Regions from separate parts of the Paraburkholderia sp. RL17-383-BIF-A genome, predicted to be linked through region 2. Evidence: riboswitches for the same ligand, from Rfam matches in the RefSeq annotation. Region 2 holds a riboswitch; the other holds the start of a gene.
The links. Region 2 has a riboswitch for cobalamin ahead of P0D71_RS10835 (TonB-dependent receptor domain-containing protein). Riboswitches for the same ligand answer to the same signal wherever they lie in the genome.
Positions count from the first base shown of each region.

Region 1: linked by a shared signal. The riboswitch ahead of P0D71_RS29940 (CbtB domain-containing protein) and the one ahead of P0D71_RS10835 (TonB-dependent receptor domain-containing protein) in region 2 are both predicted to bind cobalamin.

Region 1 is NZ_JARESR010000035.1:76,908-82,915, reverse strand. It holds gene P0D71_RS29945 (CbtA family protein) at 1,659-2,390, opposite strand; gene P0D71_RS29940 (CbtB domain-containing protein) at 2,402-2,632, opposite strand; adenosylcobalamin (AdoCbl) riboswitch at 2,635-2,787, opposite strand; gene P0D71_RS29935 (histidine phosphatase family protein) at 2,876-3,469, shown strand; gene P0D71_RS29930 (hypothetical protein) at 3,493-3,933, opposite strand; gene P0D71_RS29925 (alpha/beta hydrolase) at 4,038-5,051, opposite strand; gene P0D71_RS29920 (MFS transporter) at 5,071-6,008, opposite strand, start outside.
Region 2 is NZ_JARESR010000007.1:113,224-119,231, reverse strand. It holds RNA gene ssrS (6S RNA) at 1-129, opposite strand, end outside; gene P0D71_RS10845 (cell division protein ZapA) at 265-579, opposite strand; gene P0D71_RS10840 (ATPase) at 576-932, opposite strand; cobalamin riboswitch at 1,140-1,396, shown strand; gene P0D71_RS10835 (TonB-dependent receptor domain-containing protein) at 1,488-3,359, shown strand; gene P0D71_RS10830 (FecCD family ABC transporter permease) at 3,399-4,463, shown strand; gene P0D71_RS10825 (ABC transporter ATP-binding protein) at 4,463-5,299, shown strand; gene cobT (nicotinate-nucleotide--dimethylbenzimidazole phosphoribosyltransferase) at 5,336-6,008, shown strand, end outside.

The DNA.
Region 1 (6,008 bases), on a different contig from region 2:
TAGGGATCACGATTACCGCAGAATGCGATAACTCCTAAAATCACGCTCTCCGTGCATTCACATAAACCATGGCTTGGGAATATCGACACGAGGCGTAGGAATTTATAACGACAACCGTCAGATACCGCGAACTGCAATTAGTGAAATGGCGAACGCAAGACGAATGGAGGTACAGCGTAGTCCCTCGCACCACGAACCTCGGTAGCGATTAGCATCACTCGCGAATACGTTTCGCCCCGACAGGGACATGTCACTTCTTTGCCAGTTGACGCATAGGGCTCTAGGTCCGATTTTCCTTGATAGCCACCAACTTCAGGATATAAACGCCCCATGGGCCAGTCGCCTCATGGACACGAAGCCGGCCGTAGGCTCGATTGCCCGGAATATTCGAGGCCGGTCCGCATACCCTGATTGTGTCCCGGATGAAATCATCCCTAAACTCAACGCCAAACCGGCATCCCTTCCTGCCGCCGATTCGCTCGTATGTGACATCGAAAGTTCGTGAAGACTGCGCGGTGAAGCGTGGCAGGGCCAATATGCATTGCCATACGGCGGCACACACAAGCAGTCCCATGGCTACCGAAGTTACTGTGATGTGAGCAGCGATGTTTCTCAGCGGCTCGCGAAGTCTCTTGAATGTGTAGGCCCAAAGCAGACCAAGCACCACCGAGAAATCGCCTAGATACACGTCCCGGATTACCCACACGCCAACGTGGCAGTTGACGGACAGCACTACTCCGGTGAACCACACGAGAATAGGCAGGATAAATAGGCGCAAAGGCGTTCGAGTGGAACCGTTCTCTGATTTGCTTTCCTCACTGAATGTCATTTGCTCGCTTAGCTATGCGTCAAAGCCGTATTCTTTCACCTTGCGTCGTAGGGCTATCTCACATTTGAAATGCGGGGCGGTTTATCGATGAGAGGGGCAGTGCCTTGCATCGGTACTTCGGTCAGCAGTAGCGGTGGGTAATCAGTTTGACCTCCAGTCAGCGAATACCCGCACACCTTCCAGCAAGACGCGTGGGGTTAGCGCGAGCCAGTAGCTAAAGTCCGGTACCCCGCATTCGATGGGCTCCGCCTGTCGGTTCCTCGGCGATCGCGTTCGACCGCATTCCCGCGCCCATGCGGGCGGGCTCGAATCGGCTAAGCGCAAGTGGTCTGAACCTGGCAAGTACTGTCGCGGACGTGCTGAATACCATTGGAGCGGTAATTGCGAGTGTCGCCGATGCGTTGGCCCGGTTCAGGCGCAGGTGGCGGCGCCCTGGGCAAATACGACGGCCCTCCGTTGGACTCAACCAGCCCATTAGTTCTTGACCTGACCGGCTCAGGAATAAACCTGCCCCCTGAACACCAGCGCGACTTATTTCGACCTGAACAACAACGGCTTTGCCCGACAAACCGGCTGGATTGGCGCGGGCATAGGATTGCTCTGCTTTGCCCCCGACGACCGGGCCGCGAAGCTGGGACGTCTCAATGCTGGAACTTTATCCACAGATTCTGTGCTCAAGCCTGTGGATAACCACCCCACAACAGCCCCAACTCCTTGACGCACAAACCTTCTCGCCCCCCGCGCGCAAACAGCGACGAGCCAGGCAGAGAACGCCGGGCACAACCACCGAGGCGGTTGCGCCCATCGCCTCCACCAACCATCAAGCCGACTACACCGCCGGCCGACCGCCCAACCGCATAAACGCACCGCGCTCAACGAGCGCGCCGAACAGCAGTCCAATCGTCGTCCACATGATCGCCTGCATACCCAACGCCGCCACACGGAACTTCCACAGCAGCGCCGCCGGAAAACCCTCCGGCACTTCATTGAAAGACGGCATCGACAGTTGCACCGCTGCGATAATCACGACAAACACCAACCCCGCCACAATCGAGCCATTCCACGAGCCGAGTTTCGCGGCCACACGGCGCCGCACCTTGAGCGAAAACACCATCGCGGCCAGCGAGATCGCAATCATCAGGAAGAACAGGCCCGTGCGCGTCCCGATCGTCTCCGGGTCGCCGACCGCAGGCGGGTTCGCCGGATACTTCAGGTTGGGAACGACCGCCAGCGCAATGAACGCACCGAGCGCCAGCCACGCGGACAACGCGCGTGCGCTCAATGCCCCCGCGCGCCCATACGCGTAAGCGAACACCAACGAGAACAACCCGCCAAACGCCGCGCCGTACACCGCCACCCCGGTCAACAGGCCGAGTCCTTGTTGCGTCTCGCGGCTCACCATCGCGGGTTCGGGCGCCTCGTCTTTCGCGGCATCGGCCCTTTCTTCGAATGAGATCGCCTGATTGACTTGCGGCTCGCCCGCGACCCGGGCGAAGCCGAACGTGAGCAGTCCCGCGGCGATGCCTGCCAGCATCCCGCGCACCAACAATTTACCGACCATGTCCGACTCCGTTAGTGACAGGGAAAGCCGAGCAGATGGCGACCGTCGTGCACGAACTCATGCACGTACATGCCGGGCACCAGCGATGTGGCGCCCTGTTCCGCACCCACGAAGTAAAGCGCGAGCAACAGCAGCAGCCCCCCGAACACGACCCACGGCAGCAACTCGCGCAGCGGAATCGGCGTGGGTTCAAAAACGGGCTGAGAAGCGGCCTGCGAAGCGGGATCGAAAACAGCTGTCATGATGGACATCTCCTGGGGTTACGCGCCCCGATAGTCGTTGCAGAGGAATGATGCGAAGCTCAGGTCTGGCTTTCGGCATGTGCTGCCGATTACAGTGGCGCGACCGCGCCGGGTTTTCACCGGCTTCCGTGCTTCGCAGTCCGGCTATTCTACGCGCTAAACTCCGGCACCCGGCAACGCAAAGCGGACGCACCCTTCTTGCCTACGCTCCTTTTCGGCGCAGCCTCACAGGAAATGAACAGAGTGGACATACGGCTATTACTGATCAGCCACGCATCGACCGCAGCCCAACGTGCAGGCCGTTTCCCCGCCGATGACCCGCTCGACGCCCGCGCTATCGCAGAAGCCCGCGCCCACGCCACGAACACACGTCTGGCGATCGCGGAAAGCGCGTCAGCCTATGTGAGCCCGGCCGTCTGCGCACGAGATACGGCGGCGGCCCTCGGCCTCGCCGCGTCGGTCGATGTCGCGCTGGCGGACATGAACTATGGCCATTGGCGAGGGCGGCGGCTTGCCGATCTCGAAGCCGAAGCGCCGCAAGACCTCGCCGCATGGATACGCGATCCCGACGCCGCGCCGCACGGCGGCGAGTCGTTCAGTCAGCTCGTGAAGCGGGTAGGAGAATGGCTCGTTGCGCTAGGCGGCACGCCCGACCTTGCATCGGCCGATATGTGCAACGTGGTCGCCGTCACGCACGCGCCGCTTCTCAGAGCAGCGATCGTGTATGCGCTGGGGGCATCGCCCGTGGTGTTTTCGCGCATTGAAATCGCACCGCTTTCGATGATCGAGTTGCGGCGCTCATCACGCGGCTGGTCGTGGTGGCCGGCGACGCATTAGCCGCTTTCACGCCGCAGCCCGATTCACTTACCCGACACCACCAGGCGCAACTTGTTCGAACCCGTCGGCGTTACGGTAATGTCGGTCCGCTTGCCCTTCGCGCCGAGATAAAAGTGCTGCCGTCCCGGCGAATTCTGGTCGTGTGTCGCGTCGGGCAAACACGACGCGACGTCCGCCGCGACCGCTTGCAGCGCGTCCGCATTTGAACCGGCGTCGTGATGCGGCGTCCACGTGCATTGATAGCTGCCGTGGCTCGCCGAACATTGCGCGTCGTCGCCGTAGGGTTGCGCGACGCCTTTGCCATCGTCCGGCGTCAACGACACGAGGCCGCCAGGCGCCGCCGCTACGATGCGTTTCAGTGATGCACAGGGGCTAGGCGCGTCGTCGGCATTGGCGCTGCACGGCAGCAACGCGCCGAATGATGCAGCGGCAAGCGCGGAGGCAAGCAATCGGGTTCTGTTCATGTCGGCGCGGTCCTCGAAGTGGCTTACAAGTAGCATGAAGCGAAGTAGCACGCTTCGTGCCCATGCGCGCCGAGCGCCTCACACACGCTCTCGCGCCACGCGCATCACAGACCCGCACCAAACAAAGCAGCCAGTCCTTGAGGCGATGAGAAAATCCCTTTGGCATCGTGCCCGACACCATCGATCACGAACGTCCGATGCGTCGCCAATCCTTCCGCATGCCGCGCCGCCATATAACGCGCATAAGCGAGTCCTCGCCCGAGACGGTGGCTTCCTTGCGTTTGCGCGGCGCATGAACGGTCGAGCGCCGGATGCTGCGGATCGTAATCCGCGCCGCCGAGCAGCACGGTGACGTCGCGTTGCGCGTAGCGCGCTTCGAGCGCCGCCGCGGAACCAGCGTCGCCCGACTCGCGCGCGTAAGCCGGCAAATCTTCGAGCCCGTACTTCCAGCGATTGAACGACGGGCACATCGCCCTATCGAACTCCGCGAACTCGCCAGAGGCTGTAGGTCGCAGCGCATCGAAATACACATACGACGAAGGATTCGCCACCACGTATCGCAGCACAATGCCGCGTGCGGTGAGCGGTGCCTCGCTGCGCGCGACCACCGCATAGCGCTGCACGACCTGCCCGCCGCCCGAGTGCCCGGCGACCACCACCTCGGCGAGCGACGCGAACTGCTCGCGTGATGCGAGCGTGTGCACAATGGCGTCGAGTACATCGAATGAACTGATCGGCGCGGGACCTTCGGCGTTTTCGCCGCCCATCCAGCTCGTCCAGTCCCAATGCAATGTGGACGGCGGCAACGCATGCGCTTCGACATCCGCGGTCGCGAGAAACTGCGGCACGATCAGCAGCGTATCGGCCGCGCTGCCGCCGGCAAGTGCGCACGACCGCTCGGCGAGATCAAAGTAAGTGTCGCCGTTGCGCAGGCGGCCGTGAATCAGAATCACGGCGCGTCGAACGTCGCGCGTCGGCGCCAGCCAGTCGCCATTCGCGAACACGGGCACAGTGCCGCTGCCGGCTCGCGTCGTGACGTTCAGATGCCGGCTCGCGACCACCGCCACCGGACGTTCATTCGGCGCTCGCTCGTCGTCTGTCATCAAGTACTGGGTCATGCAATACGCTCGTGGTTGATCAATGAGTGGCGGGCCTCGGCGCAGTGTCACCCGCCATACGTCCGGCACGCGTGAAGTACACCATCGCGAGCGACACAAAACCGGCAAAAATCAGGTAAAACGCGGGCGTAAGACTACTGCCTGTCACGCGCGTCAAGCCGGTAATGGTGAGCGGCGCCATGCCGCCGAACAGCGTCACCGCAATGTTGTACGACAGCGCCACGCCCGCCGACCGGCTGCGCACCGGAAACAAGGTGGCGAGCATGCCGGGATGCGCACCGGACATCGCGGCGAGAAACACCGTCGCGACCATCTGCGCGATGAAGAGATGCCCCGGCGTCGGATTCGTCACGACGAAGTGATAAAGCGGGTACACGCAAACCATCCACGCAATCACGATCGGATAGAACAGCTTGTACGCGCCATAACGATCGGCGAGCTTGCCCGATAGCGGAAACAGAAACAGATTGAGCACACCCGACACGAACGCGCCGAGCAACGCCGTAGAGAGCGGCAGATGCAATTGCCGCTCGACATACACCGACAGATACGAGTGCCACACGTAATTGGTCGCCGCGCCGATGATGATCACGCCCATCGCGCAGACCGCCGCATCGCCGTTGTCACGGAAGAACTGGCGGATCGTGACGAGCGGCGGCTTGTCCTTGTGGTCGAGCAGGCGCTCGAACTCCGGCGACTCGGCCACGCGATGGCGAATATAAAACCCAAACGGCCCGGCCAACGCACCAAACAGAAACGGCAGACGCCAGCCCCACGCCACGAGTTGCTCATGCGTGAGCTGCGTGGTCAGCAGATAACCGACCCCGGAAGACAACAGCAGCGCAAACGCCTGCGCCGACATGTTGAAGCTGCCATAGAACATCTTCTTGTGCGGCGGCGCATACTCGACCAACATCGCCGATGCGGTCGCGAACTGTCCGCCCACGGAGAGCCCTT
Region 2 (6,008 bases):
GGTCGCAGTTAGCAACACTTCGGGTACATCAGACAGAGTGACGCGCACACCCGTGCTACAAATTTCCGCAACCGTGCACATGGCATTGGTTCAAGGAATATATGACCTTGGCGAACCAGGCAGGGAAGCTAAACCGATAAAGCTAAATCACGAAAACGACCGATTGAACTCAAACGTTTGCAGAATCTTGGACGCCTTGTCCTCACACATTCCGTTTGAATCCGCCGCCGATCTCAGGACCGGCCGCACGATAACACACGTTACTTACTGCATGCTGTACTGCTGAATCACAGTACCTAGTTGTTCGTTCATTTGATGCATTGTACGCCGGATTTCCTCAGCGGGAAATGCTTCTCCGTGTCTCACGCTCGATTGCAGCCTAAGCAGTTCCGATGCCAGCGACAGCGCAGCCATGACAGCAATGCGATCCGTGCCGCGCACGTTGCTGTTGTTACGGATCTTCGACATTTCGGCGTCGACGCGTGCGACCGCTTCAAGCAGCGCGCCTTCCGTTTCCGGCGAGCAGGCGAGGCGATAGGGCACGCCGAGAATCGATACTTCGATCTGCTTGGTGGTCATGCATTTTCTCCGTGGCGGGTCTCGTCGCTCTCTGCTTCGACTTCGTGCGGGGCGGGCTCGAGCAGATCGAGCTGGCTGTCGGGCTCGCTGTTTGCGCGGGCACGCGGCAGCTTTTCGAGGATCGCATTCAGGCGCACCTGGGCGTCGTCGATCTTTGCCGACAGCGCGTCGCGTTCCGCCTGCAGCGCATTGCGTTCCTCGCGCAGCATTGCAAGTTCCGTGCGCGTGGCTTCGACGTCGGCGCGCGATTGGGCGAGCTGCTCTTCGAGCGCGAGTCGCGCTTCATTGTGGCGTTGGCTGATCGCGATCAGCTTGCCGATATTCTGTGAAAGTGTTTCGAGTTCGGTGAGCATGTGCTGCGTCCTCTAAAGACATCGCATTTTAGCGCGGAATGTCGCAGGTTCCGACAATTGTCTCGTTTCGAGACGTAACAACATTGCTTTGTGCAGGCTTTTATCGACCATATGATGAAAAAGTACTCGTGCGTCGGACAATAGCCTGCACTTAACAGAACGGTAGTCTGCGGTCCCACTCATTCTTGACGGACCCCGAGGCCGCTCCTAAACTGGCCGCACTCTGGTGCCCGCGTGCGCTTTTCAACGGCGCGCGCAGTTAAACGGGAAGCAGGGGGCGCGGTTCGCCAGAACGCGCCAACCTGCGCTGCCCCCGCAACGGTAAGCGACCGCATTCGTCATGCAAGTCGATCCTGATCGCGTGTTGGAAGTTCAACTCGCGAGTGTGCCACTGCGCGTCACGCGTGGGAAGGCGGGATCGATATGTCGTCAGCCCGGATACCGGCCAGAGGGAGAGGCACGTCACGCGCGAAAATGTTAAATACGCGGGCGCCTCGTTACGCATCGGCCTGCGGGGAAGCAGGCCGCGCACGCTACCCACAGGACTTTTACCCCATGCTGTCCCCCATCGCTCGTGCGGCGGTGCTTGCCTTCGCGGGCCTGCCGATCGTTGCGCACGCGCAAGCTGCACCTTCATCTTCTGCGTCGGCGGCGGATGCGTCGCCTGCGGTGTTGTCATCGATCGTGGTGACCGCCGAGCGCGGGCCGCAGTCACTCGCCGATGCGATCCCGCAGACCGCGCTGTTCGACCAGCAGGATCTCGCCGACACCACCGCGACCGATTTGCCCGGCCTGCTGCAACTCGCGCCAGGCGCGCAAATCTCGCGTACAGGTGGCCCCGGTTCGACGACGAGCCTCTTCCTGCGCGGCGCGTCCTCGACGCAATCGCTGCTGCTGATCGACGGCGTGCGCGTCGATTCGGTGAGCCTGGGTTCCGCGCAACTCGCGCAGATTCCGCTCGACCAGGTCGATCACGTCGAGGTGGTGAACGGCAACGTGTCGGCGTTGTACGGTTCCGGTGCGATCGGCGGCGTGGTGCAGGTGTTCACGAAAGACGGCGGCGACCATCCGCCGCGTTTCAATTTTTCGCTCGGCTACGGCAGCTATCACACGCAGACGCAGCAGGCGGGCGTGAACGGCGCATTGGATAAAGACGGCAAGACGACCTTCAGCATTTCGCTCGCGCGCTCGAAGGACGACGGCTTTTCATCGCTCAATCCGCGTGAGGCGCCCGGCGCCAATCCGAATGCGAACGGCTATCTGAACGAGAGCATCTCGGCCTCGTTGCGCCACAAGTTCAGCGACAAATGGGATGCCGGCGCGAGCTACTTCCAGTCGAACGGCAACAACAGCTACGACAACGCGTACGGACTGCCGACCGATCTGAACAACCTGTATAGCAAAGTGCGCCAGGTCTCGGTGTTCGCGAACGGCAAGCTGACCGACTGGTGGACGACTCACTTCATCGTCTCCGAAGGCGACGACCGCAGCGTGTCGAACACCAACGGCGTCTATAACGGCCGCTTCGATACCGACAATCGCCAGTACACGTGGCAGAACGATTTCGCGCTGGCCGCGCAGCAGAAGCTGCAGGTCGGCTACGAGCATCTCGACCAGAGCCTCGACTCGGATACGTTCGCGGCGCCCAACCGGCATGTGGATTCGGGCTTTGTCGGCTATACGGGGCGCTTTGGGCGCAACCAGATTCAGGCCAACGTGCGGCGCGACCAGTATTCCGATTTCGGCGGAGCGAACAGTTACTATCTTGGCTACGGCTTCGACATCACCAGCCATTGGAAGGTGAGTGCAAGCTACTCGGATTCGTTTCGCGCGCCGAGTTTCGACGATCTGTACTATCCGCTCAGCGGCAATCCGTCGATTCAGCCGGAGCGCAGTCATTCGATCGAAGCCGCGCTGCAGTACGCATCGAATGCGCTCGGTGTGATGCGTGTCACCGCATTCCAGACGCGCTATTCGAATCTGATTAACTACGAGCAGGTAACGCCCGGCATCTATCTGGCCGAGAATGTCGGCCATGCGAAGGTGCAGGGACTCGAAGGATCGTGGAGCGGGCATGTCGGCAAGACGGACGTGCGCGCCTCGGTAACACTGCAAAACCCGGTCGACCTCGACAACGATGTCGACCTCGTGCGGCGCGCGCGGCGCTTCGGCTCGCTGACGGTGAACCGGAGTATCGCCGGGTGGCGCGTCGGCGGCGAATGGATCGTGAGCGGTCCGCGTGACGACAGCAGCGGCAAGCTGGGCGGCTATGGCGTGGTGAATCTGTCGGCGCGCTACAACATCACGAAAGCATGGTACGTTGCCGCGCAAATCCAGAATCTGTTCAACAAGGACTATGAAACGGCCTACTCGTATAACTCGCCGCGGCGCGGTGCGTATCTCACGGTTGGTTGGCAGCAGCAGTAGTGGGCACGCCTTGTTGAGACTGCGCGGATGAGCCGCTCTATGAGCCGATCCACTAGCCGCCACTCGGATTCGATGCCCGCAACGCTGCGCGTGATGAGCGCGAAGCGCGCGGCCGCGATCTGGCTTGCGCTTGCCGTGATCGCGCTGGCGGTGCTGATGGCGTCGCTCGCGTTGGGGAGCGTCTCGCTCGCGCCGATGCGCGTGCTGGCGGCGCTGATGCCCTCGCATGCGCCGTCTGGCGGCGCCTCCGATCTGACTGCGGAGATCGTCCGCACGCTGCGCTTGCCGCGCGCGGTGGCCGGCTTTGCCTGCGGCGCGTTGCTCGCATTGGCCGGCGCGCTGCTGCAGGTGCTGTTGCGCAATCCGCTCGCCGAGCCGTATGTGTTGGGTGTGTCGGGCGGCGCCGCGACTTTCGCGCTCGTCGCGATGATCGCCGGTTGCGCATGGTGGATCGTCGACGCGAGCGCCTTCGCCGGCGCCTTCGTGTCGATCCTGCTGGTGCTCGGCCTCGCGCGCCGTGAGTTGTGGCGCGGCGAGCCGCAGGACACGTCGCCGCGTCTGCTGCTCACCGGCGCGGTGATCGCCGCGGGTTGGGGCGCGCTCATCACCTTGCTGCTCAATCTCGCGCCCGACAACCGCTTGCGCGGCATGCTGTTCTGGCTCACGGGCGACCTCAACGGCGGCACGATGCCGTGGACGGCGCTCGCCGCGCTCGTCATCGTGCTGGTTGCGATCGTGCCCGCCGCGCCGCGTCTGAACGTGCTGCTGCGTGGCGACGCCGCCGCGCAGGCGTTAGGTGTCGCGGTCATGCCCTTGCGTTTGCGCGTATATCTGGTGGCGTCGCTGGCGGCGGCCGCGGCGGTGACGACGGCGGGCACCATCGGCTTTGTCGGACTGGTCGTGCCGCACATGCTGCGGCTCGCGTTCGGCAACGATCAGCGCATGCTGCTGCCGGCCGCGGCGCTCGGCGGCGGCGTCGCGGTGATGGGCGCGGACCTGATCGCGCGCACGGTGATTGCGCCGGCGCAATTGCCGGTTGGCGTGATCACCTCGATCATCGGCGTGCCGGTGTTTCTGTGGATGCTGTTGCATAGGCGCCGATAATGCAAACCTTCAACGCATCTCAAGCCACACTCAGCGCGCAACATCTGACCTTGCGTGCCGGCGCGCGCACTTTGCTCGACGCCTTCACGCACACGTTCTACGAAGGCGAGATCTGGTGCGTGGCCGGACCGAACGGCGCGGGCAAGACGACCTTGCTCTCCACCCTTGCGGGTCTGTTGCAACCGTCGGCGGGCCATGTCGAACTCGACGGCGTACGCGTGGCCGACTGGCCGCCGCTCGCGCTCGCGCAGCGCCGCGCGCTGATGCCGCAAAGCGCGCCGGACGCATTCAGCGCGAGCGTGTTCGATATCGTGATGCTGAACCGCTTTCCGCATCTCAGCGGCTGGGGCTGGGAGCGCGCGGCCGATCGCGCAGCGGCGCATGCGGCGCTGGACCTGCTGGGCCTCGCCGCCTTTGCCACGCGTGATGTGCTCTCGCTCTCCGGCGGAGAGCGTCAACGCGTGGCGCTCGCGGCGGTGCTGTGCCAGGACGCGCCGTTGCTGCTGCTCGACGAACCGTTGTCGCATCTCGATCTGCATCATCAGATCGACTGCCTCGAGGCGCTCGCCGCGTGGACGCGCGAGCCTCGGCGTACCGTGATGTTCTCCTGCCACGACCTGAACCTCGCGCGCCGCTTCGCAACGCATGCGCTGCTGCTCGACGGCGCCGGCGGCGTTTATGCCGGACCGGTCCGCGACGTATTGACGCCCACGCTCGCGAGCCGGGCGTTCGGTTACCCGTTGATCCTGATTCGCGACGGCGAACACGAGGCGCTGATTCCTGCGCCGCGCGCCCGTCACGAATCGCCTGCCGGTCATGACACAGCCGCAGGCTGATTGCTTCATCCCAACATACTCTTTGCAGACACGCTTATGACTTCATCGCCACGCTTGCCCGGACTGCCCGAAGTCGAACCGCTCGATCAAACGCTGCGTGCCGAGCTGCAGCACATCATCGATACCAAGACCAAGCCGCCCGGCAGTCTCGGCCGGCTCGAAACGCTCGCGCGTCAGATGGGCCTGATTCAGCGCACCACGCATCCCACCGTGACACGTCCGGCGATGATCGTTTTCGCCGGCGACCACGGCGTGGCCGACGAGGGCGTGAGCCCGTATCCGCAAGCGGTGACCGCGCAAATGGTCGCCAACTTCCTCGCGGGCGGCGCGGCGATCAATGCATTGAGCCGCGTATCTGGCATCGAGCTCGAAGTGGTCAATGCGGGCATCGCGACGCCGCTGCCTTCGGTGGAGGGACTCGTCGACATTCCGATTGCGGCGGGCACGCGCAACTTCGCGCGTGAACGGGCCATGACCCGCGACCAGGCACTCACCGCCATGCAAGCGGGCGCGGCGCGCGTGCGGCATCACGCGGCGCTCGGCACCAATGTGATCGGCTTTGGCGAGATGGGCATTGCGAATACGTCGGCGGCTGCGTGTCTGATGAGCCGCTTGTGCGGCGTGCCGATCGACGAATGCGTCGGCCGTGGGACGGGTCTCGACAACGCGGGGCTCGCGAGGAAGCGCAACGTGCTGGCCTCGGCGCTTG